2 linked regions of the Parashewanella spongiae genome follow. The protein of the gene in region 1 interacts with the protein of each later gene in a pairwise test. Links are inferred from orthologs where the notes say so. Each region holds a gene or a part of one and is shown on either strand. Other genes may lie near its edges.

Region 1 (12,030 bases):
TCGATTTAAAGCGATTAGTCGATTCACTGTCATTGATGACAAGGTGACGATATTGCCACATCAAGGCTATATTCAAACGCAGTACTTCAATTCGGTGGCAGGGAATATAGTGCGTGATTACCCACCCATTAATGAATGTCTAACATCTCACTCAGCCTGTTCGGATTTACTAAAGTTAGCTGCCGGTATAACTCACTCTCCGTCGAGTGCTGTTTACACCCTTCACCAACATAGAGCCCTCACAATGAAAGGACAAGAATCGATTACTGTACCTGAGGGGAAACATCAAGATGGTTATGAATATGTGCTGCTTTGCTGTATTGCCCGACATAACATTGTTGGGGGTATAACGAGTTTGTATGTAGGCAAACAGGATGATTCAAAACAAGTTTTTAAAAAAATATTACTGGAAGGTGAAATTGTGTTAGTAAAAGACAATGTGCTTTATCACTACACAACGCCTGTCATGCACCTCAATGACGAACTAGGTTACAGAGATATCTTAGTTGTTACTATTAGTCAGAAAGGACTGACTGATGTTCCGGTTAGCTAGTCCTAATACGGTAGGTACTATATTATGAATAAAAATGCTGAAGTTTACATAAATGTAAATAAGAAAGAACTGCGCGATTTTTCTCATCATTTTAGTCGTTATGGCGTTGTTAAAGTTACGGAATTAATTTCTGAGTCATTGTGTAGTCTAGTTCTCAATGAAGCCAAAGAGTTATTGAGTAATTTTGCTGAACGACGGGATTTACACTTGGCAACAACCGATTTTAGTCCACGTTCAATGTCTGTAGTCACCAGTGAAAACATTGCTAATCATGGCGATCGTATTCCCTTTCTGTATTTCAATGATGCGCTTCGACCTATGCTTGAGGATATCGCGGGAGAAACCTTGTGTCATTGTCCGAAAAAAGATGAAGAGTTTTTGATTTCTCGGCATGAAAAGGCTGGTGACACCCATGGTTGGCATTGGGGCGATTTTCGGTATGCACTTATTTGGGTGTTACAAGCACCGGCAATTGAAGTTGGAGGGTTGTTGCAGTGTGTGCCGCACACGAGCTGGAATAAGCAAAAGCCACGAATTTTTAACTACCTCTGTGAGAACCCTATTAATACCTATTATTTTGGCTCAGGAGATGTGTACTTTCTGAAAGCAGATAGTACCTTACACCGCACCATTCCATTACAACAGGATATGACCCGCATAATGCTTAATATGACATGGGCGAGTAATGCTGACTTAACAAAAGACATAGAAGGTGATGATCGTTGGTGGGACGACGAAAGTGTCAATGCGGCAATTCAAAAATAAGGGCTGAATCGTCATAAACGAGTTTTTGTGTTGTGGCGTTGCAGCCCCTTTTACTGGACTTAAATGGGTATTTTATGAATGATATATTAAAAAAATTTGACAAAGCTGGAATAGGAATTCGACAACGTAAAGAGATTGCACTGAGTACCAAAAGTTATTTGGATAATATTCTTGCCCAAATAGCCAAAAACAGAGCAGTTGAACATCCTTTTCTTAACCATTACCGCACCCATATGCTGACAAAATCGCAAGAGAGGAGACTGTATTGTGAATGCTTTTATTTCTTCCGTTATTTACCTTTCTATATTGCGGGCATGGCAAACAACACTACCGATGAGCGAATATTACGAGAGATTTCATTTAACGTTACAGACGAAGTGGGTCGTGATCCAACTCACTCCACACTGTATAGACAATTTATGGAAGACATTGATATTAGTTATGAAAACATTGAAAACTATAAGCCCCTAGATGTCACGCTCAGACTTAATCAAGGTATTCGTAAACTCTACACGGACTCACCGATTATTTGCAGTTTAGGGGCACTCTATGCTGACGAAACCATGTCAACTATAATGGTCGGCAAGCTCAATGACGGTTTAATTAATCAGGGTTATGATGAATCGGTTCGGCATTTTTGGCAGTTGCATATTAATCTTGAAGTAGGTCATAGCAATAGCATATTCAATGCCGTTGCACCATATGTTGATTCGGATGAATACAAGTATCGACAAGAGTTTGAATTAGGTGTGTATGAATTTCTTCAACTAGTTGAAGATTTTTGGGATGGAGTGGGAGAGTTAATTGCTAAGACCTAATAAAGAGCTGTGGAAGAATCAATAAAGATATACTCGATATGTGAATTTTAATTATTCCATAAGGGACGTGGCGGAAGAATGTATACCAATTTTATCGTCACTACTGCGAACGCAGGAGTCCAGAGTCTTTGGTTAATTTGGGCACAAGTCGCTGGATACCTGCGTTCGCAGGTATGACAAATTAAGCGTTGAAATTTAAAGTGGTATTATTTGAACTGCGACATCCCTAATGCTTTCATATAGCATAATTTCTATACTAACAAGGGGGCAGGTTAGAGTAATTTTGACTGTTCCACTCGACCTTCCTCTTAAATGCTCCCGATGATTTTAGAGAACCTGATGGTAAAAATTTAATGCGAAAAATAACGTCTCATTATTTAGGTGTTCATACTGACTGCAAGATAAAAATAATTAGTCATATTATTGGTCATAATTCAATTGCTCTTAAGCAGGTTTTTTCGGCAAAAGGCTCACACTCTGACGGCTCAGAATTTAGTTATAGGAAAAAAGTGCTGGATGTTATTGAGTTAGAAAATGGTCAAGTCTCTGCCATTCGTAGGTACGGTAAATAATTGACATAGCAAGTATCAATAACCCTTAACTCAAACTTGTTGTAACTTATTGTGCACACTTCTGTTGCAAGTTCTAAGTTATATTTTTAGGGCTAGTCGTTGCTTTCAGCAATTTGATGTTCACAATTTGGTTTTAGAGATACTTTTTCTAATGTAATCTGTTGATATTGTTTTGAAACCGAAACTCGTTTATGTCCATAAACGTGTTTCGTTCGGTATGATACTGTATTATCTCGTTTTTCTTGTCAAAATACCTTTATGAGCTAATTAGTATGAAACTTTATTACCCAACTACTATTATCCCAATAATATTACAAATTTGCGCCTTGTACTGAAAGCCTTTCGTTCTTGCTGAGCGATCACCGATCATTATGAATGCGGATTAGTATAATATGACCAATTTCACGTACTGATATCTACATTCAAGTTAATTTACCTTAATCACCTTAAGAAACACACTATGAATAACAAAATAATTATTGATACAGATCCAGGTATAGATGATGCCCTAGCATTAGCTTGTGCCTTTAATGCCCCAGAGATTGATGTAATTGCACTAACCACTATATTCGGTAATGCTTCAGTTCAACAAACCACTGAAAATGCATTGCGAATATTAGAAATTTTTGAGCAAGATATTCCTGTTTATTCTGGAGCACACAGACCATTAACGATGCAAGCAAAGGAATATCCTGCTTTTGTCCATGGAGAAAATGGATTAGGAAACATTCCTCAACCTAAAGCCAAAAAGCAAGCCGAGGCAATAAGTGCCGCTCAGTTTATTGTCAATACAACAAACCAATTTCCAAATGAAATCACTATTATTGCACTAGGCCCTCTCACTAATTTAGCATTAGCACTCGCTTTAGATGCTTCTATTGCTCAAAAAATTAAGCGTGTCATAACAATGGGAGGAAACTTGCATGTTGCAGGTAATGTTAGTGCAGCAGCTGAAGCAAACGTCTATTGTGATCCTCATGCTGCAGATCAGGTTTATACCGCTGGCTGGCCCGTAAGTGTTGTAGGTTTAGATGTCACTCACCAAATCAGAGTTAAAAACAGCTTTTTTGAAAAACTCGAACAAAAACTCCCCGAAAAGGGGAAATTTTTAAATGTCATCACCCAATTCTATATGAATTTTTATCAAGATTCATACATTATGGAGGGATGCCATGTCCATGATTCATCAGCAATTGCCTGTGCCATTCATCCAGAGTGGTTTGTAATGGAAAGCGGCCAAGTTAGGGTGATTTGTGAAGGGGAATGTATGGGAAAACTTATGCTTCATCACGATACTGGTTATACCCATAGAGTGAACCCTTGGCAGAACAAACCTATTATTGATGTTGCAGTGAATGTTAATGTCAAGGCAGTCAAAAATTGGCTAGAAGATTTGTTTTAACACGTTCAATGAAAGCGCAACAAAGCCTTGTAAAATAGCTTTGTTGCACTTAACACTTAAGCTCTATTAGGTTTATCTGATGATTCATCGTCAGGCATAGTGAGATCAATATCTTCAGCTTGTAGTGTATGATCAGTTTCGTCTTCTCTCACTGCTTCATCAATAATATTCTGCTGAGCGACTTTCATTGCTTTTATCATTACTTGGCGCTTCCTCCAATAAATAAAGCCTCCAAGGCTTGCAATGAGTAAAAACAGGTTAATGCTAATTGTCCATGCTACGATTTTTTTCTGAGCTAATTCCTCATCCAAAATAGCTTTTTTTGCTGCTTGTATGGCAAGTTCAGCTTCTGTTGGCCCCTTTATTTCAGGCTCTTTCAAATGAAATGAAGTTTCAGGAAGTGAAAGAATAATCTCACGGCCTTCAGCAGTCGTCGTTACCGCTTGTCCTTTTAATAAATAGTTACCAAAGCTGTTAACTTTTGGTAAAGAAATATCCATTTCTGAGATAAAAATGTCGTTTAAATATATTTTGTCCTTAAAGCCATTAGGGCCAAACAACTCATATTCAATATGCGTGTCCTCCAATTTAACACGTTCAGGATCCGTAAATATTTCAAGACGATAATTACCAGTTTTAATGTCGAAAGGAGGAACTAAATTGATTTTTATTGGGTTCTCAGTTAAATGAATTGGTGTTGATACAGTCCTTTCAAATACTTCATTTTTAGCCTTTACAGAGAAAATGTATTCTCCAGCATCCACATCAAGATTAAAATTGCTTGTAAATACACCATCATCTGGGTATTCATCGAGTAGTTTTCCATCATCTTTATAAGTACCAATATGGCGAACTGTACTTCTTGATGTAGGGGTTGTTGAAGTATCAACACGCTTTAATCGAGCCGTCCAATCCACAAGATAATCGAGCCCTGGTAACCGCATTATGTTGCCATCTGAATTAAAATGAGCGGTAACCTTTAATTTTTCACCTTGAAAAATAGGCTGTGGAAACGGTGCGAGCTCAATATTTAGGCTACTCACCTTATTAATATTTGAGCCCTCAACAACTCGCCCTAATAATTGCCATGGTCCAGGAACAGGATTTGGAATATAAATGATATCTCCAGTCATACCATCAACCCACTTTACATCTTCCGGATGACGCGACGAATACCACTTAGTACCATCAGGAAGCACAACAATGACAGGCGGAGAACCGTACTCTCTTTGTACAAATAAGGTTATGTGAGAAACCATATGATCGATTCGAAAACGGTTCTTGAGTTCACCTGCAAATTTAAAAGACTGTACATCAGCATTGGTGCTTAATGAGAGCATTAACACTAAAGATAAGATGATCGATTTTACGCAATTTTTCATCATGAAAAAATTAAGCTCTCCAAATGCAATTTCCAGATTTAGCAACTAAGTCAAGTCGTTGCTCATGGTCACTTATTTCATCGGCTGTTGCAGCGACCACTTTAAGTTTTTCTCTGTTTTCTGGCAGCCTTTGTATACTACCTGTCTGTTGCCCTGCTTTATCACTATTGAGATTGAATTTAGTCTGCCCTCCGGTCATCAGCAAATACACATCGGCAAGAATTTCGGCATCAAGCAGTGCGCCGTGTAATTCACGACGAGAATTATCTATACCGTAACGCTTACATAGGGCATCAAGGTTATTCTTTTGTCCGGGGTGTAAAAACTTAGCAATCGAGAGCGAATCAACAACCGAACAAATATCTGCAGTTATAGGTCCACTAGGTTTCAGCATTGAAAACTCATGATCCATAAATGAAATATCGAAGCTGGCATTATGTGCGACAATTTCAGCTCCTTTTATGAATTCTAAAAACTGAGGAGCAATCTCATGAAACCTTGGTTTATCGGCTACAAACTCATTAGTAATACCGTGAACACCAATTGCTTCTTCGTCAATCAGTTGATCAGGTCTGATATATTCATGAAAATGTCGACCTGTTAATCGTCGGTTAACAACTTCAACACACCCTACTTCAATGATTCGATGCCCAATATAAACACCGCCACCACTTTGGTTCATACCTGTAGTTTCTGTATCTAAAATAATCTGACGTTTGGCTGAAGAAACAATATTCATAGGCTTTAAACTACTATCTTTGTATACTCGTTAACAATTATTGACTATGGTAACAACTTGATGTCCGAACTCAAACTCATTAATATATTTACTGATGGATCTTGCCTTGGAAACCCTGGACCCGGTGGCTACGGTATCGTGATGAATTATAAATCTCACCGAAAAGAAATGCAGGGAGGATTTGCACGCACCACTAATAATCGTATGGAGCTCTTAGCACCAATATTAGCACTTGAGGAACTAAAAGAACCATGCAATGTTGTACTCACAAGTGACAGCCAGTATATGCGCCAAGGGATCACAAAGTGGATACATGGTTGGAAAAAAAATAACTGGAAAACTTCATCGAAAGCGCCAGTTAAAAATGTCGACTTATGGAAGCGCTTGGACGAAGCACAAAAAATCCACACCATAGATTGGAAATGGGTTAAAGGTCACGCAGGTCATGCTGAGAATGAACGATGTGATGACTTAGCAAGAGAAGCCGCTGAAGCAAACCCTACAGCAATCGATGCTGCTTATGAAGCAAGTGTTTAAGCTCTATTAATACCAATTACTGTAATTAATGATATAATATGCATAACCCTAAATAAATCGGTTGAATGAACAATTTAACCTTAAGCTATTGATATTAAATACAAAATCAAACAAGCCGAATTCACCCATCAGATGAGTACTGAACATTCATATACTTGCTATCAGTAATTTTCTCTGCGTATATGAATGCTCCCAACCGATCTATTTAGGATAACAGAATTCTCTCAATGAGTCGTTGAAAAAATTCAATCACTTTCTTTTGAATTAAACTCAGAGATTCTTCCGGCTGTTGGTGCTGTCGACCAATTCCTTGCTCGTTTTCTTTTCCAAGCTCTTGATGGCGTTAACGGGCATTCAATTTTTTTGGCATTAATGACATAAAAAGAACCTGAAAAAGGCAGTAATGACTCCATCCAGCTTTGCCAAAGGCTGTTCTCACAATACCTGCCTATCAACGGATGATAAACGAGTCGTTTTTCCTCAAGCACTTGATACCCTAAAACTTCAAGCCAATCTTTCACTCTATGCGCTGAAAAAAACTGTCCACTCCAAGGGAATTTTTGTTTTTTATTTGGAAGCATTTTCCCTAAAACCATTGAACTGAGTGGATTGCAACCAACAATCACAAGGTGCCCTCCAGAAATAAGCACTCTATTTATCTCGCGCAGTATACGAAAAGGATTTCGTTCAAACTCCAAAAGAAGAACTGAAATAACACAATCAATAGATTTTTTTTCGAATGGCAAATGTGTAAAATCAGCAATAATATTCGAAGGTTCAACTTCTTTGACACTAAATTGATGAATGATTGGTGAGTCCGAAGTATCAAAATCCGCTGCAAGGGTACCGAGTTTTGCTAAATGATAGCCAAACATGCTGGGCATCATTTTCGATATTGATTCATTCAATGCGTTTTTAACATCATCACCATTTGGTATTGCTGACCAAGATTTTGGTTTATGTTTCATGAATACTACCCAGATACCTATCCCTTTGTCATTAGTAGATTAGCACCTTCGCTCTTAGCATACAAAGGCCACGACTTGATTTCGATTTATAAGGTTTCCAATGAGATAGTAAGGTATTCTAATAGACAATTATTATCTCTCCTTTTGCTTCAAAAATAAATATCTGGTATTTCGACTGTCAATTTACAGCTCAAATCTGACATTACTTACCGAATTCAATGCAATATTTTATCAATTTATGTAAAGTTGTATATTAAGATATATATGATAAAACCCTATTATGATCTCAATAAAAGCTATTCCCGCCTTTCAAGACAATTACATTTGGTGCATAACAAGAGACAATAAGCATGCTTTTGTTGTTGATCCCGGTGATGCCGAGGCCGTTACACAACACTTAGTAAAACATCAAATGAGCCTTGCTGGAATTTTAATTACTCACCACCATGCCGATCATACTGGTGGAATTACTGAGCTATTAAATACTCACGGATTGGATATTCCAGTCTATGGCCCTCTCTCTCGTCACATTCCACAAATCACGCAGCCTGTATCTGAAGGCGAACTTTTTATAAAGAATATTAACAGTACTGCAGAAGTGCTTTCAATTCCGGGCCATACTCTCGATCACATTGCCTATTTAATCGAGGGGCACTTATTCTGTGGTGATACATTGTTCAGTGGAGGTTGTGGGCGAATATTCGAAGGTACACCTGAGCAAATGACTGATTCATTGTCTAAAATTACCAAATTATCACCTGAAACTATGGTGTACTGCGCGCATGAATATACCCAAAGTAATATGGAATTTGCTGTACATGTTGATCCCGAAAACAAAGAGCTAGCCGAATATTTTAATTGGGTAAAGCAACAAAGGAATCAAAATCAAATAACGTTACCTTCGACCATAAAACAAGAGCTAAAAATAAATCCATTTTTACGGTGTGATAACCCACTTATTCAACAGACAATTTGTCGAGAGTACCCACTAAACAAACTCGAAAATAAAACTCAATATTTTGCACAATTAAGGAAATGGAAAGACAATTTTTAAAATATATATTAGAATTGCCAACTTTGTACAAAAAATGTTCGTCACGTACTAAATAAATTATTCAAGGATTGCGCACAAATATGAGAGTTACGCACTATCTTATAGCTAGCAGCATTATCGTGTTATCGGGTTGCCAAACCATTACAAATATACCTCAACAGTCTGTTCCCGAGGTTGTGCCTACTCAATTATTGATCGAGCCTGAACCAAGTGTTACAAATGACATCGAAGAATCAAAAACACCCATTGATGTTTGGGAACGTATTCGTCTTGGAATGAAACTACCAGTAACGGATCAAAAGTTAGTCAAGCAATATCGTAAATACTATTTGACACACCCAAAACATTTAATGCGGGTATCAAAACGCGCCCTTCCTTTCATGCATATGATCGTCGAAGAAATTGAGAAACGAGATTTACCTCTTGAGCTTGCCTTACTTCCTATTGTTGAGAGTTCTTTTGATCCTTTTGCATATTCGCATGGAGCAGCATCGGGGTTGTGGCAATTTACATCACCAATGGCAAGACATTTCGGTTTAAAGATGAATTGGTGGTATGACGGCCGTAGAGACGTTTACTCAGCAACTATTGCAGCACTTGATATGCTCGAATACCTTTATAAAAAAACCCATAAAAACTGGTCATATGCTATAGCGGCATACAACACTGGTGAAGGCCGCGTACTAAGAGCCGTAAGAAATAACAAGAGACGTGGTAAAAGCACTGATTTTTGGGCCTTAGACTTACCCACTGAAACAGAGCGCTATGTACCTCAGTTAATAGCCTTAGCTGATGTCATTAAAAATTCAGAAAAATATGGTATTGATTTATTCCCTATTCCTAATGAGCCACAAATAAAAGTAATAAAAGTAGATACTCAAATCGATTTAGCGTTAGCCGCAGAGTTTGCTGGTATTTCTACTGAAGCTCTTTATAAACTTAACCCTGGTTTTAACCGCTGGGCGACAGGCCCTAATGGGCCGCACCACATTGTATTGCCTATCGAAAACGCCGATGATTTTGAGCTTGCTCTCGCTGAAACGGACCCAAAGAAGCGTGTGAAATGGGAACGATATAAAATTAAATCCGGTGATAGCATAGGAGTTGTCGCTAAACGCTTCCACACTACTCCTTCAGTAATTAAAAGCGTAAACAACTTAGATGGAAATACAATTATTGCTGGAAAGCATTTGTTAATCCCTGTCTCTGCAAAAGATGCTAGCCACTACACTCTTACCGCCAATGCAAGACTAAAACATAAACAAGGGATCCGTCGCGGTAACACTAAATTGAACTATACCGTCAAATCAGGTGATTCTTTATGGGAAATAGCAAAAAATCATAAAGTAAAGACATCCAGTTTAGCACGCTGGAATAATATGGCGCCTAAAGATCGATTACAAATCGGCAAAAAACTGGTTATTTGGCAAAACAAATCATCAGCTAAGTCAAACAGTGTTATACGAACGGTTAATTATAAAGTTCGTTCTGGTGATTCTTTGGCGCGGATTGCAACTAAGTTTAAGGTTACAGTAAAAGATCTTCTCAAATGGAATAATCTCGATGAATCTAAATACATTCAGCCGGGACAAACATTAAGCCTCTTTGTTGACGTAAAAAAGTATTCTTCGTAATCCATTCATAAAAAAATGCCAGTGTTTTCACGCTGGCATTTTTCTACTCACAATTTTCTTACTTTAAAACCCAAATTTCTTAAATAACGAATCTTTCTCTTTATCAAGCTTATTATTAAGCAAAGCTTTCGTATCTAGTGAAACTTTAGGATCGGTAATAGTCCCTTTTATATGCAAAGGAATGGGTACGCCACTCAACTCTTTTAACTCTGAGCTTTGACCTTCAAGGCTTGCTACAATTTCTGTTTCGAGCCGATAATTCAACGCTTCAGTGACTAAATTAACATTACCCTGTCCACTTACTCTAATGAGCGGTGAAATCATTTTAGTATTAGTTAAGCCGAAAATTCCATTTACTAAATTAAAATCACTACTCAGGGATGTAAAGTCAGTTTTTCGTACAGTATCTTCCTGCCCTGCCCCACCTGTTAGTTTTGCTTTAGCATTTCGAACCATAAGCGGTATATTAACCCCATAAAGCGCACCGTCACTAAACCTTAAGTTACCTTTCGCTTTAATTGCCGTTTTAATTTTACTTGGTCTTAAACTCTGTCCGCTGCCTTTTACATGGAACTCTGCCGTACCTGCTAAAACATCAAGATCTGCAGCTGCAGTGAGTAAAGGGCGCACTTTTACATTGGAAAGTTCGCTAGAAAATGCATATTGAGGTAATGACTTACGAGCATCTAAACTAGAAGTTACTAATAAACTTCCTTCATAAAGATCTGCAGAAAGCTTAGTCAAATTAAGCAAACCATCGGTTAGCGATGTATTTAGCACCCAGTTGGAAGTTTCAATATTTTTAGCTTTTATAGACTTAATAGTAACATTTATCTTAGCGTTAACACTGCTCAATACAGATAAATCAGGCTCAGAATCATCAGCATTTTTGCTGACTGCAATTTTATTATCACTCCTTGTATCATCTTCAACAGACTTAGGCATATAAGGTGTTAAATCAATGTCATTAAATTCGAGTTCAACGTTAACGGATGGCTTTCTACCTCCATATTCGGCATAAACTTCACCTTTAGCAACAATATCTGCAAGCTTAAAATTATTTAAGGTTAGATTAACCTTTTTATTGGCTAGATTTACATGAATATCGGAGTCAAGATTATGTACAATTCGCTTATTTGGAATTGGCTCACCTTCTACTTCAGTTTCAACTTTAAACTGTTTCAAAGTTAAGTCATTAAAATCTTTAGCGAGAATAATGGTACTATTTCCAACACTGTTAACTTTAATGCCACCAGTATCAGCATTAAAATCAAAATGAAGTGTTGCTTCTTTTCCAAGATCAAATTCAGTTACTGAGAAGGCATTAAGTTGAACAACTTGCTTAGTATTACTGGCTTCATTGATAATTGATAGTTTTGTATCGCTAATATCAATACCATTTATGTGTAACTTATTTAGTTCATTATTGCTTTCACTTGCTGATTCATTTGCATCAGATTTAGTGCTTTTATTGCTCTTACTAGAAAGGCCATCCAAGCTAGAACTGCCATCGGCTCTAGTTACTAAGTTGACATCAATGCCCTCTAGTTTTAAACGAATCACTTCTATTTCTTTACTTAGTAATGGCATAAATGCCACTTCAGCT
Region 2 (13,146 bases), 1.6 Mb from region 1 along the record:
ATTTCACCTTGATCAAGAAACCATGGATGCGACCTATCAAGATATGTATTCAGCATATTGTAATATTCTTACTCGCATCGGACTTAATTATCGCCCAGTATTAGCTGATTCTGGCTCTATTGGTGGCAGTATGTCACATGAGTTTCATGTGCTTGCTCAAAGTGGTGAAGACGTAATTGCTTACTCTACAGAAGGCGATTATGCCGCCAATATAGAGCGAGCTGAAGCCCCTAAACCAACTCAGTCACGTGCTGACGCCACTCAAGAAATGACCCTTATTGATACACCTAATGCTAAAACAATTGCTGAATTGGTAGCGCAGTTTGACATAGCTATCACAAACACAGTAAAAACCTTAATCGTTAAAGGTGCGACTGAAGAAAAGCCTTTTGTCGCTTTAATTATTCGTGGCGATCACGAATTAAATGAAATTAAAGCTGAAAAACTTGAGCTTGTTCAATCACCACTGACTTTTGCTAGTGACGAAGAAATTCGTGCTGTCATTGGTGCAGGCCCAGGCTCTTTAGGCCCTGTTGGATTAGATATGCCTGTTATCGTCGATAACAGTGTAAAAGTAATGAGTGATTTTTCTGCTGGCGCTAATACAGATAATAAGCATTATTTTGGCATTAATTGGGGGCGTGACTTACCTGAAGCACGTGCAGTAGACATTCGTAACGTGGTTGAGGGGGAAGCCGCACCAGAAGGTCAAGGCACCTATGCTATGGCTCGTGGTATTGAAGTTGGTCATATATTCCAGTTGGGCACTAAGTATTCTGAGGCGATGAATGCTAATGTTCTTGATGTGAATGGCAAAGCTAAAACTTTATTAATGGGTTGTTACGGTGTGGGTGTAAGCCGTATTGTAGCTGCGGCAATCGAACAAAATCACGATGACCGTGGCATTATTTGGCCTAAGGCAATTGCACCGTTCAAAGTTGGAATTTTACCGATGAACATGCATAAATCTCATCGCGTGAAAGAACTTGCAGAAGAACTGTATAAAACCTTTACCGATACAGGCATTGAAGTCATGTTTGACGATCGTAAAGAGCGCCCTGGCGTTATGTTTGCCGATATGGAACTCGTTGGCGTGCCCCATACGATTGTTATCGGCGACCGCAATATCGATGCTGGTGTACTTGAGTATAAAAATAGACAAAGTGGTGAAAAGCAAGATATTCCAATGAATGAAGTTGTAGATTTTATTAAGTCGGTAGCACTTTAAATATCCATTCAAATATAACGCGCTTAGTTAGCTTTGTGCGTTATATTACTTGCAATTTACGTCTGGTGAAGTTTGGTGACTTAAATTCAAGCTTACCCACTTTAGGTTCCTCTGTAGCAGCGCCCGAACTTACTGAACGATTTTCAGCAAATGTTATCGTTTCAAACTCTTCCCAGACAGTTTTAACAATCTTTGCACCATCTTTATCAACATCTTCTACAAGTCTGCCATCAAATGAAGCACATTTTACTTCCTTACTATTCTTGCTTGCACCGCTATCAAAATCAGTTTTTTTCTTCCAATTGCTTTCTGAAGAAGTACTTCCGTTTACATAGTATTTATCGTCTGCATGTAACAAACCTTGTTCAGCTGCGATTGCTTGCAATTCCGCACTGCAGCTGACATTACCACATTCCATTGATAATTTAAGCGCTGTTTTACCTGCGTGATTCCTAGTCGCTATACTAAAGCCTTCATCAAAAAGGGCTCTGCATAGCCCGCTATGTCCGTTTCTTGCCGCGAGATGCAACAGATTATCACCTTCTGAATTTTGATGATTATGTTTTGTAGATACACAAGAAAGTTTTTGAACCAATTTTGCACTTCCTGAAATAGCGGCATAATCAATCGGGCGATTTCCACTTGAGTCTTCTAAATTCAAAAATACTTCTCTAAGCTCAGGAGGACATTTCTCAAGTAAACAAGTTGCCACTTCGACATTTCCTTTTTTAGCGGCAAAATGTAGGACTCTATGATTTTTTGAGTCTTTTTCAGCATAATCAGCGCCTTTCAAGACTAATTCATTAGCAACGACGGAGTGACCACTTTCGATTGCTAAATAAAGTGCAGATTTACCATCTTCAGAGGCTAATGAAGGCTTAGCTCCTTTTACGAGTAAAGTTCTAACCAACTGCAGTTTTCCATGTTTCGCAGCTAGCCTTAACGCTCTGCTAGAAAGAACATGAGATTCACCGACTTCAGCGCCTGATCCAATCAGCAGCTCTATCATGGCTAAATCATCTTTTGCAGCTGCAATTTCAAATGCCGTGCAGCTATTAGGCAGACTTTGTCGACAATTTAAATCAACACCATCTTTGATATTTTTTCGGACTTTTGAAACTTCTCCACGAGCTACGGCCTTCAAGAAATCATCACTTTTATTTAACCGTCCTAATAGTAAGTCAGTATTTTTACGTAAAGACTTAACTTCGTTGTCTCGGCCTGTTAATTCTACATAGGGCGTATCAAAACTGCTCTTATGAAACTTCACTATCGATTTGAAAGCAAAACTTATTCCCTCATTCCTAACAGGCACTGCTGTGTAGTGAACTTTAACAATACTAATGCCTGAAGATTGACTCCGGAGTTTGAAAATAAATGTTAAACCAGTACTAGGAGATTCTGTTGAACCGGCCTGTGTTGTTGAAGCTACTTTACGAACTACCCTAGTTAGCACATCACTTGTAGTCAATTCCTTATATTCAGGAGATGTCGAAAAAAGATTTGTACAATTAAATGATATAGAAGACATACGTTCTCATTTATACAAAAAATATTATCTTTATTATAATAAAGGTCACTATGCTTAATGATAAATATTAAATGAATTATTGTTAGCCTAGGAATAATACCAATTACGGTAATTAATCCCTCAGTCAGCAAGAGCTAAAGGGTTTCAGTGCAAGGCACAAGCTCGAAGTACTATATTCCCTACGGCCGCCATACAAAGCTGGCGTTCAACGCAGTAATGGAACCCTTTAGCCTTGCCCTTCGGGAGCTTGTATGTGCTCAAATTACTTCTCAAAATTGTCTTGACGTAGAGCAACTATGTCTTCATCAATTTCGATTGCACTTTGAGCACATACACAGCTCTGAGTTGAGCATTTAATTACTGTAATTGGTATAACTACAACAAACATTATGTATCCCATATTCTTTTCATAATATAGTGTTGGGTTACCGCATATAACGGAGTTAATTTGACGGGAAAGACAGCTTTAGTTTTAGGTGGTGGTGGGGCAAGAGCGGCTTATCAAGTCGGTGTGCTCAAAGCCATAGTTCAAAATTACCCTCGAAATCACGGCATCCCATTCGATGTACTTTGTGGTACCTCAGCAGGAGCCGTCAATGCAACTTCATTGGCAACGCATGCAGGCTGTTTTCATTTAGCAGTAAAAAAACTCAACTACGTCTGGGGTAACTTTCAAACTGAACAAGTTTATAAAAGCTCTGTCTCGGGCGTACTCAAACATTTAGCTGAAATGGCTCTAAAAGGATTACAAGCAAACACTATAAATCCTGATTCTGGCTGTTTATTAGATAACGAACCTTTAAAACAGTTACTTGATAAGGTGATGGATTTTAATCGGATTGATAATAATATTGCACATGGAAACTTAACCGCTTTAAGTATCGATGCATCTTGTTATGATGATTCAAAATCGATAACGTTCTTTCAAGCCAAAGAAAGCATTAACAATTGGTCAAGAGCAAGGCGAAAAGGAGTGCGAAGCCAGCTTTATACTTCTCACTTATTGGCAAGTTCAGCGATTCCACTCGTATTCCCCTCGGTAAAGTTAAACCGCCAATATTTTGGTGATGGCTCTGTACATCAACTCGCACCACTTTCAAGTCCAATTCATTTGGGTGCGGATAAAATTTTGGTGATTAACTTAGATTGTGAAACAAAACCAACAAATCCACTATCTCGTCACCACCCCTCAGCGGCATCCATTGCTGGACACCTATTAGACACAATATTTTCAGACACCCTCAATAGTGATCTTGAACGGTTACAAAGGGTCAATAGTACAATTAGCTTAGTTCCAGAAAACCACCGAAAAGAATACGCTTTAAGAGCAATTGAAACGCTGGTTATTAAACCCAGTCAAGATTTAGGTGAAATAGCCGCAACCTACTATTACCACATGCCTTTTGCTATACGTAGTTTATTGCGAGTCTTTGGGATCAATCAACGAACCGAATCCAGTATCATTTCATACTTACTATTCGAAAAAGCCTATACAAACGCCTTAATTGAGCTCGGTTACAATGATGCAATGTCTCAATTAACAGTGATCAATAAATTCTTATCTCGATAAATTATTAGATTTTTTCTTTTAAAACGTTTTGGCATAAAAACTGTATTAAGTAGTCAATATTATTACGTTTTAGTTCAGAGATACTGTAATGGATTTTGGTTTAGCAGTTGGTTACCAATCAGATAGCTTTACACTCACTTCTCAGCCTCATGGCAGAAGTACCCTATCGACAGATCTTATTCACATCATACAGTCTCTGCATTCAAGCCTTGAGCCTAGGACAGTTTTTGCCAATTACGGCAAAATATTAGGCCAACATTTGCCGATTATCGGTGTGCAATTACAACTTGCTAATCACCACTTCATTTGGGGAATTGGTCAAGGCAAAGGCTTTAAGTGTTTTTTACCGCTCAATCAGCAATCCAGCGAGATACACTACCGCTTAAGTGATAACTTATCACCGCAGCAATTATCCCTATTAAAACAGATTGAAGAGTTATTACCGCAAGCACTAGAAAATGCGATGAACTTCGCTGATATGTCAAAAAAAGCCATGTTCGATGCACTGACATCTTTAGGAAACCGCCGTTATTATCAACAAATGCTAGAGTCGGCTATTGCGCGTTTCCAACGTGCCAACGAAGATATCTCTTTATTGATTTTAGATCTCGATAACTTTAAATCACTCAATGACCGTTTTGGTCATCAACTCGGTGATACCATTTTAAGTGAGTTTGGTGCTTTGCTTACAAAAACAACCCGCAATGCTGATCAAGCGTTTAGAATAGGTGGCGATGAGTTTGTCGTTATTGTTCATGGTGATTCTATTGCTGCTGAAAAGCTGTCTCAAAGAATCATTATGGAAATTAATGACAGTCCTCTGCTGCAGCAATTCGACGCACAATCCAGTATTGGAATCGCTCAATTAACTACAAAACAAACTAGCAAACAACTCTACGAGATGGCTGATAAAGCACTTTATAGCGCAAAGTTAAGTGGGAAAAATAATTTTAAAGTGGCATAAGGCTTGTTAGTTTTATTATCCACAGTTCAAAAATAAAGAAGCAAAAAAAATTAACTTAAAATAACCGTTCAACCTAAAAACATCAGTTGAACGCTGAGTATACGAGTAACTGTTTGAGCAATACGATGATTTTATTATCATGTTTTTCACCTAAGGGACGTGGCGGAAGAATGTATACCAATTTTATCGTCACTCCTGCGAACGCAGGAGTCCAGAGTCTTTGGTTAATTTGGGCACAAGTCGCTGGATACCTGCGTTCGCAGGTATGACAAATTAAGCGTTGAAATTTAAATTGGTATTATTTGAACTGCGACATCCCTAATGAGTGAAATGCTCTACGCTCACAAGCTTGCTAAAATGGCGGCTATCTGCGTTATAACTTTTGCAAGTAGAATAACTACTTGCTGCAAGCTACACCTTAATATCAGCCATTTTTTCTACGCTTGAGAACGCAGTCAACTGATGTTTCTAGATTTAGTTTCTGTAATTGGTATAACGCTGAAGATTAAACTATCCAAGGTAAAGTACGAAAATAAGCTAGAATAGGCATCTGTGAAGGAATTTCGTAGGTGATATGAAATAAAAAATTTAATTCTGTCGCACATAGATTGACTGACTTTCTACATCTGCTTGTGCGACTTTATCCACCCAATAACCAATCGCACAAACAAGCTGCTCATTATAAAAAAGAAGTGGGACTCTACTCCTTTCCCAAGGTGGAACTTGTAACTCTTGCCACAATTTTTTTAGTGATCGCGATTTATCCCGAAAAGTAGGCTTACACAATGTACTTCCTGCTACACCAAATCGTATTGACACTACCTCATTTAATTTCGGTAACCGTAATTGAGTTAACGGATCACTTTCATCTGTCATTGTTTTCTCAACAATAAGCGTGTTTAACGAATTCACTTTCAGCTCTACACGTTCAGACTTCGCCAATAGTTCAAGTAAATTAACCGCCTCAATGTCATCGGGCTTAATTAATTCTTGTGGATAGTCATGAGCATAAACTTGGTGATTAAATCGGCGAACTATAACGCCTGAAGCTTTGATCTCGACTTTAGCGCCAGCTTTGGCAGTTTGTAACTGCTCTAAAGTTTCATCTAATTGTATTTTTGATAAGTTTGGCAAATCGAGTTTGCTTAAGAATGTACGAAACAATTGCCTTTGCCACGCATAGGGTAATAAACCGAAGCTATTAATATTAAGTACATATTTCGCAAACGGCGATGCTTGTATATGTGCTAATAATTTTTGTTCAGAAACTTCATCAAGCAAAGATTGTTGTTCTCTACAAAGCTCAGCACTACGGCACGCGGTTGTTGCAATAGCAGGCCAGCGTTGTTTCAACTGTGGGATGACATTTAAGCGGAGAAAATTTCGGTCAAATCTCACATCTTGGTTACTGTCATCTTCAATGTTAGAAAGCCCATACTGTTTTGCATATTGTTCGATTTCAATTCGAGAAATATCTAATAATGGTCTCAGTTGAAGTAGCCCATTATCTAATGGCTGAGTCACGCCCATACTCGCTAGTCCCTTGGGGCCTTGACCACGCTTTAGGGCTAGCAATAACGTTTCTAACTGATCATCTTGATGATGAGCTGTAAATAACACGTCTCCTAACTTCATCTCACTCAATAATGCTTGATACCTTGCCCGGCGTGCTTCGGACTCAATACTTAATCTTGCACCTTGTTTAACCGCTACTTTTTTTACTATAAGAGGCAAATTATAGGCTAATGCACGAGATTCACAATGTTTAACCCAATCATCCGCATCTGGACTGAGTCCATGATGAATATGAATCAATACCGCACTGAGATGAGCCTGTACTCTTGTTAATTCACTAACCGCATGTGCGAGCACTTCTGAATCAATTCCACCGCTGTAAGCGATTATTAGCCGCTGACAACTTGCCTCAGATAACTCTTTGATGCTATGTAAAATAGATTGTGCAATGTTAGCTGTATTAGGCATTAGAACAACATTCTTACTTTGTCTGGCCCTATCAAGCTTTGTAGCGCCAGTAATAAATCATCTGTCGGGTTAACTTGCCAATCATCACCTAATTGAAATTGGCCTTTGGCATCTTCTAAGCGATAGTTAATCAATACAGGGGTTTTACCTGCTTCTTTCCAAGGCAATAATGTTTGTTGGAATGATTCTAAAACAGATTGATCAATCTGAGTGCTTTCGATATCTATTTCTAATCCTTTTGAAAAATGACCACGTGCTTCACTAATATCGATGATGTTTCTCGCTGTCATTCTGTTTCCGCCAGAAAAGTCATCAACGCTAACTTCACCTTCGCAGATAATGACTCGATCTTTTTCAATCAAATGATTAAATTTTTCATAAGCTTCGGTAAATAGCATAACTTCTAAGCGACCACTTTTATCATCCAGTGTTACCAAGCCCATTTTAGAGCCTCGTTTAGTCATCATCACCCTTGAAGCAACAACCAAACCTGCTATTTTAACTGTTTTACTGCGCCCTGTAGGGTGCGTATCTTTCAAACGACCATTGGTGTAATACTTTAATTCTTTCAGGTATTGATTGATTGGGTGCCCAGTTAAATATAAACCGAGAGTATCTCGCTCACCTTCTAGCCACACTTTGTCTGGCCAAGGTGTACAATCAACAAATTGCTGTTTCGCATCATTAGGATCGGTATTAAGCAGACCAAACATGTCATTTTGGCCAGTTGATTCTGCTTTCGCATGCTGTGCTGCTGCTAAAATCGCTTGAGGTAATGTTGCCATCATTGATGCTCGATGGGGGCCTAGAGTGTCCAAGGCACCAGCGGAAACGAGTTTTTCAATGACTCGTTTGTTCAGTTTTTTAAGATCAACTCTGGCACAAAAATCAAATAAATCGATAAATGGCCCTGACTTTCTGGCTTCGAGTATTGATTCAACAGGGCCTTCACCCACGCCTTTAATTGCACCAATGCCATAAATAATATTAAATTCGTCATCAACCGTGAACTTAAACTGACCTCTGTTCACGTCTGGTGGAATTAATGGCAGTCCCATGCGTTCACATTCATCAACGAGAGTAACAATCTTATCGGTATTATCCATATCCGCAGACATTACTGCCGCCATAAACTGTGATGGATAATGGGTTTTTAACCAAAGCGTTTGATACGAAACCAATGCATAAGCGGCTGAATGGGATTTATTGAATCCATATCCCGCAAACTTTTCAACCAAATCAAAAATTTTCATCGACAGTTCACCATCGATACCATTATTGTTCGCACCTTCTTTAAAAATACTCCGTTGTTTTGCCATTTCTTCAGGCTTCTTTTTACCCATAGCTCGACGAAGCATATCCGCTCCACCTAGGGTATAACCTGATAAAACCTGAGCAATCTGCATAACCTGCTCTTGATACAAAATAATACCGTATGTCGGCTCAAGCAGATCTTTTAATGATTCATGTTGCCATTGCGCGTCTGGATACGAAACTTCTTCACGGCCATGTTTACGCTCAATGAAGTTGTCTACCATGCCTGATTGCAAAGGTCCTGGACGGAATAAGGCAACAAGCGCAATCATATCTTCAAAACTGTCTGGTTGAAGACGCTTAATAAGATCTTTCATACCACGTGATTCGAGCTGGAATACCGCTGTGGTTTCGTAACGCTGCAATAGCTTGAATGAGGCGGGGTCATCAAGAGGAATTGATTCAATTCGAATTGGCTCAAGCCCTTTCTTCGCTTGAGTTGCATTCACCATTTGCAGTGCCCAATCGACAATGGTGAGTGTTCGTAATCCCAAGAAATCGAACTTAACAAGCCCTGCCGTTTCTACGTCATTTTTATCAAACTGAGTAACTGGGTTAAGCCCTTCAGCATCACAGTAAAGTGGGGAAAAATCAGTAATCTTAGTTGGGGCAATCACCACCCCTCCAGCATGTTTACCTGCATTTCGAGTGACACCTTCAAGGCGGCGGCACATATCAATCAGATCTTTTACATCTTCATCGGCTTCATAGGCTTCTGGTAAAGCGGGCTCGGCTTCAAAAGCTTTGGCTAATGTCATGCCCGGCTCAGGAGGGATCATTTTTGATATTCGGTCAACAAATCCGTACGGATGCCCAAGTACACGACCAACATCTCGAATTACCGCTTTAGCAGCCATAGTACCGAATGTAATGATTTGAGATACGGCATCACGACCATAAAGTTCAGCAACATGATCGATCACTTCATCTCGCCTATCCATACAAAAATCGACGTCGAAATCCGGCATTGAAACACGCTCAGGGTTCAAGAATCGCTCAAACAGTAAATCGAATTCAAGTGGATCTAAGTCGGTAATTTTTAACGCATATGCGACTAACGAACCCGCACCTGAACCGCGACCCGGTCCGACAGGGATATCGTTATCTTTACCCCATTGAATAAACTCCATCACAATCAAGAAATAACCGGGGAAGCCCATTTCGTTAATAACGTTAAGCTCAACGTCAAGTCGCTTGTCGTATTCACCCCGTTTTTCAGCTCTTTCTGTTTCATCAGGAAACAAGAACTGTAAACGTTCTTCTAATCCTTTTTCGGATACATCGACAAGGAAATCTTCGATCGACATGTCACCTGTAGGGAAGTTTGGCAAGAAGTACTCATCTAAACGAACCGTTACATTGCAACGTTTACTGATTTCAACACTATTTTGTAGTGCTTCAGGAATATCACTGAATATCTCACACATCTCTTCTTCTGATCGCAAGTACTGTTGTGAGCTATACTTTTTAGGTCGACGATTATCAGCAAGTGTAAAACCATCGTGAATCGCGACTCGGATCTCGTGGGAATCAAAGTCATCGGCGTGCAAGAATACTACTTGGTTTGTTGCGACGACTGGTAAGTTGTTTTGCATCGCGTGTTCGACTGCCATGTGTAAATAACGTTCTTCGTCTGCTCGTCCTGTGCGTAATAGCTCGACATAATAGCGATCGGTAAAATGGGTCTGATAAAAATCTGTGAGCTCTTGAGCTTGAGGCGCATTCCCTTTCAGCAACGCTTGCCCTAAATCACCGTCTTTTCCACCAGATAGCAACAATAACCCTTCATTATATTTCGGCAACCATTCTTTATCGATAACGGTCTTTCCTGCAATCTCACCTCGTAAATAAGCTTGGCTAATAAGCTGAGTTAAATTCTGGTAGCCGTCATTATTCATTGCAATAACAGTTAAACTACTTAAATCGTCAGATTCTTTGGATTGCATCCAAAAATCAGCGCCTATGATTGGTTTTATACCGCTCGAATGGCAAGCACCGTAAAACTTTACAAGCCCACAAAAATTATTCTGATCCGTTAATGCTATCGCTGGCATTTTCAGCTCGGCAGCACGCGACAGTATAGGTTTAACTTTTGCCACACCATCAGACATGGAGAAATCACTGTGGACTCGAAGATGCACAAAACGGGGTTCAGACATAATGACTTTTGGTTTCTTAATAAAATGAAAAGAGATATTGATTTAGCCTAACAGACTCGCTCAATTCGAGCCAGAAATTAGCACTTTTACAGGTTTAAAACTACGACGATATTCAGGCAAAACCCCGAACTCTTGCAGGGCGGCAAGGTGAGCTTTTGTTGGATAACCTTTATGGGCTGCGAAACCATACTGCGGGTGCAGTTTATCAAGCTCATGCATTTCTTTATCCCGTACCACCTTTGCAACAATAGATGCTGCGCTTATAGCAGGGATAACACCATCACCTTTCACAATTGCATGGGCCGTCATACTTAACTCAGGCACTCGATTACCATCGACCAAAACAACTTCAGGGATAGGTTTCAAACCAGCTACTGCGCGTTGCATGGCCAGCATAGTGGCATGCAAGATATTGATTTCATCGATTTCTGCTGGGCTTGCCCGCCCCACACTCACACAGAGCGCCTTTTCTATTATTTGCGCAAACAATGCATCACGCTTTTTTTCTGAAAGTTTTTTTGAATCATTTAAGCCTTCAATTGGGTTATTAGGATCCAAAATCACAGCTGCGGTGACCACATCACCTACGAGTGGCCCTCTACCAACTTCATCAACACCCGCATGTTGTATGCTGCAAATATCATTAACCTGTTCTAGGGTAATATTTTTAAAAACTGCCATTATTTTCTACTCTTAATCAACACTGAAACTGCTTGAGCGGCACATTGACTTGCATTGCAAGCAAGCGTTTTATGGATTTCAGTAAAGCGCTCGAATAGTGGAGAAAAGTCATCATTTAATTGCTTTGAAACGGCTGTAGATATATTTTGTGGCGTACAATCGGCCTGAATTAACTCAGGAATAATTGCTTCCCCAGAGAGCAGATTCGGCAATGAAAAATGGCTAATTTTCATCATTCGCTTTGCTATCGAGTATGTTACTGGACTCACCCGATAAGCAACAACCATAGGACGTTTGACTAACATGGCTTCTAATGTAGCAGTTCCAGATGCTAATAAAATGCAGTCAGCAGCTGCCATAACCGTGCGAGACTTCCCAATGACTAGCTCAATTTCTAGATCGGGAGCATATTGTTTTAATGCTTCAGTGAACTGCTTTTTTCGAGCCTCATTAACTAAAGGCGTAATAAACTTTAAGTCTGGATATTTCTGTTTAAGTTCGTTAGCCGCTTCTAAAAATGGTTGTGCAAGTTGTTTCAGTTCCCCACCTCTTGAGCCTGGTAAAATAGCTAAATACTCAGATTGGTGAGCTACCCCTAAAGCATCTCTTGCAGTAGCCTTATCACTTTGCATTGGGATATCGTCAGCTAAGGTATGCCCGACAAATGTGCAAGGCACATTATGTTGGTCATAAAATGCCTTTTCGAAAGGCAATAGAGATAACACCATGTCAGTGGCTGCAGCAATTTTGAAAATTCGTTTTGGTCGCCACGCCCATACTGATGGACTAACGTAATGAACCGTTTTGATGTTTAGACGCTTTAATTTTAGCTCAAGCCCAATATTAAAATCAGGTGCATCGATCCCAATAAAACAGTCGGGATTAATTTCGGTAATTTTTGCTATTAATTCTCGGCGTACTGTTATCAGTCTTGGTAACCGTGATAACACTTCAACCAAACCCATGACCGACAACTCATCCATTGAAAAGTAAGACTCAAACCCTAAAGCTTCCATTCGTGGCCCACCGATCCCAACAAATCGAGCGTCAGGATATTTTTTTTGCAGTGCTTTAACTAAGCCTGCACCCAAAATATCACCTGAGACTTCACCAGCTACCAATGCGAAAATAGGAACACGTTTTGAGGCCATAATGTCTTCTTAAAAGCTAAAAATTGGTTAATAACAAACAAGGCCTCAATGAGGCCTTGTTTAACATGGATAAGTTGTAAGGGATCTAGCGATTTAGAAAGTACCAATCGTTGTCATACCAGCGAAGGCTGGTATCCAGTGACTTTTATAGAAAAAAGTAAAGGCACTAGACTACCGACATTCAAAACTGTCGTTACTTCGTTTCCAGCCTGTGCTGGAGTGACGAGAACTCATCGGTATACTTTCTTCCGCAACTTTCCTAACAAACACTGTTATCGAATAATGCCACGACTTGAGTTTGTAGCAAAATCAAGCATCATTTTAACTTCTGAATAGGCTTTCGCGTCATCTTGCAACTCAGCAACGGCTTCTTCAATTGTCAGACTACTGCGATACAATTTTTTATAAGCGCGTCTAACTGCATTCTGGCTTTCGATAGAGAAACCTCTGCGCTTTAATCCTTCGCGATTTAAACCTCTAGGCACTGCAGGCTGTCCTGCAGCCATAACAAAAGGAGGAACATCTTGTAAAATCAAAGAAGCACCTGCTGCAAATGCATGGTCAC

Evidence for each region.
Region 2: the proteins of dnaQ (region 1) and dnaE interact in binary tests that used the Escherichia coli proteins (3 or more experiments, as listed by UniProt). The link is inferred for Parashewanella spongiae from one-to-one orthologs.

Annotation. Positions count from the first base shown.
Region 1 is NZ_CP037952.1:2,432,641-2,444,670, reverse strand. The notes cover bases 4,368-7,309. They hold dnaQ (DNA polymerase III subunit epsilon), read right to left. Parts: upstream 6,232-7,309; coding sequence 5,503-6,231; downstream 4,368-5,502. Other genes in these bases: E2I05_RS09350 (class I SAM-dependent methyltransferase), read right to left, coding at 7,014-7,309; rnhA (ribonuclease HI), read left to right, coding at 6,292-6,768; E2I05_RS09365 (TIGR03503 family protein), read right to left, coding at 4,368-5,495. In the rest of the region: E2I05_RS09390 (2OG-Fe dioxygenase family protein), read left to right, coding at 1-553; E2I05_RS09385 (HalD/BesD family halogenase), read left to right, coding at 578-1,318; E2I05_RS09380 (iron-containing redox enzyme family protein), read left to right, coding at 1,393-2,136; E2I05_RS09375 (hypothetical protein), read left to right, coding at 2,490-2,708; E2I05_RS09370 (nucleoside hydrolase), read left to right, coding at 3,169-4,110; more of E2I05_RS09365, read right to left, coding at 4,167-4,367; more of E2I05_RS09350, read right to left, coding at 7,310-7,736; gloB (hydroxyacylglutathione hydrolase), read left to right, coding at 8,017-8,790; E2I05_RS09340 (lytic transglycosylase), read left to right, coding at 8,871-10,424; E2I05_RS09335 (AsmA family protein), read right to left, coding at 10,488-12,030. UniProt on the Escherichia coli protein: DNA polymerase III is a complex, multichain enzyme responsible for most of the replicative synthesis in bacteria. The epsilon subunit contain the editing function and is a proofreading 3'-5' exonuclease.
Region 2 is NZ_CP037952.1:4,022,696-4,035,841, forward strand. Bases 7,076-11,133 are described here. They hold dnaE (DNA polymerase III subunit alpha), read right to left. Parts: upstream 10,750-11,133; coding sequence 7,276-10,749; downstream 7,076-7,275. Other genes in these bases: tilS (tRNA lysidine(34) synthetase TilS), read right to left, coding at 7,076-7,276; rnhB (ribonuclease HII), read right to left, coding at 10,810-11,133. Also shown: E2I05_RS16015 (proline--tRNA ligase), read left to right, coding at 1-1,228; E2I05_RS16020 (ankyrin repeat domain-containing protein), read right to left, coding at 1,269-2,759; E2I05_RS16025 (patatin-like phospholipase family protein), read left to right, coding at 3,208-4,329; diguanylate cyclase DgcS, read left to right, coding at 4,418-5,293; more of tilS, read right to left, coding at 5,882-7,075; more of rnhB, read right to left, coding at 11,134-11,430; lpxB (lipid-A-disaccharide synthase), read right to left, coding at 11,430-12,581; lpxA (acyl-ACP--UDP-N-acetylglucosamine O-acyltransferase), read right to left, coding at 12,854-13,146. UniProt on the Escherichia coli protein: DNA polymerase III is a complex, multichain enzyme responsible for most of the replicative synthesis in bacteria. This DNA polymerase also exhibits 3' to 5' exonuclease activity. The alpha chain is the DNA polymerase catalytic subunit.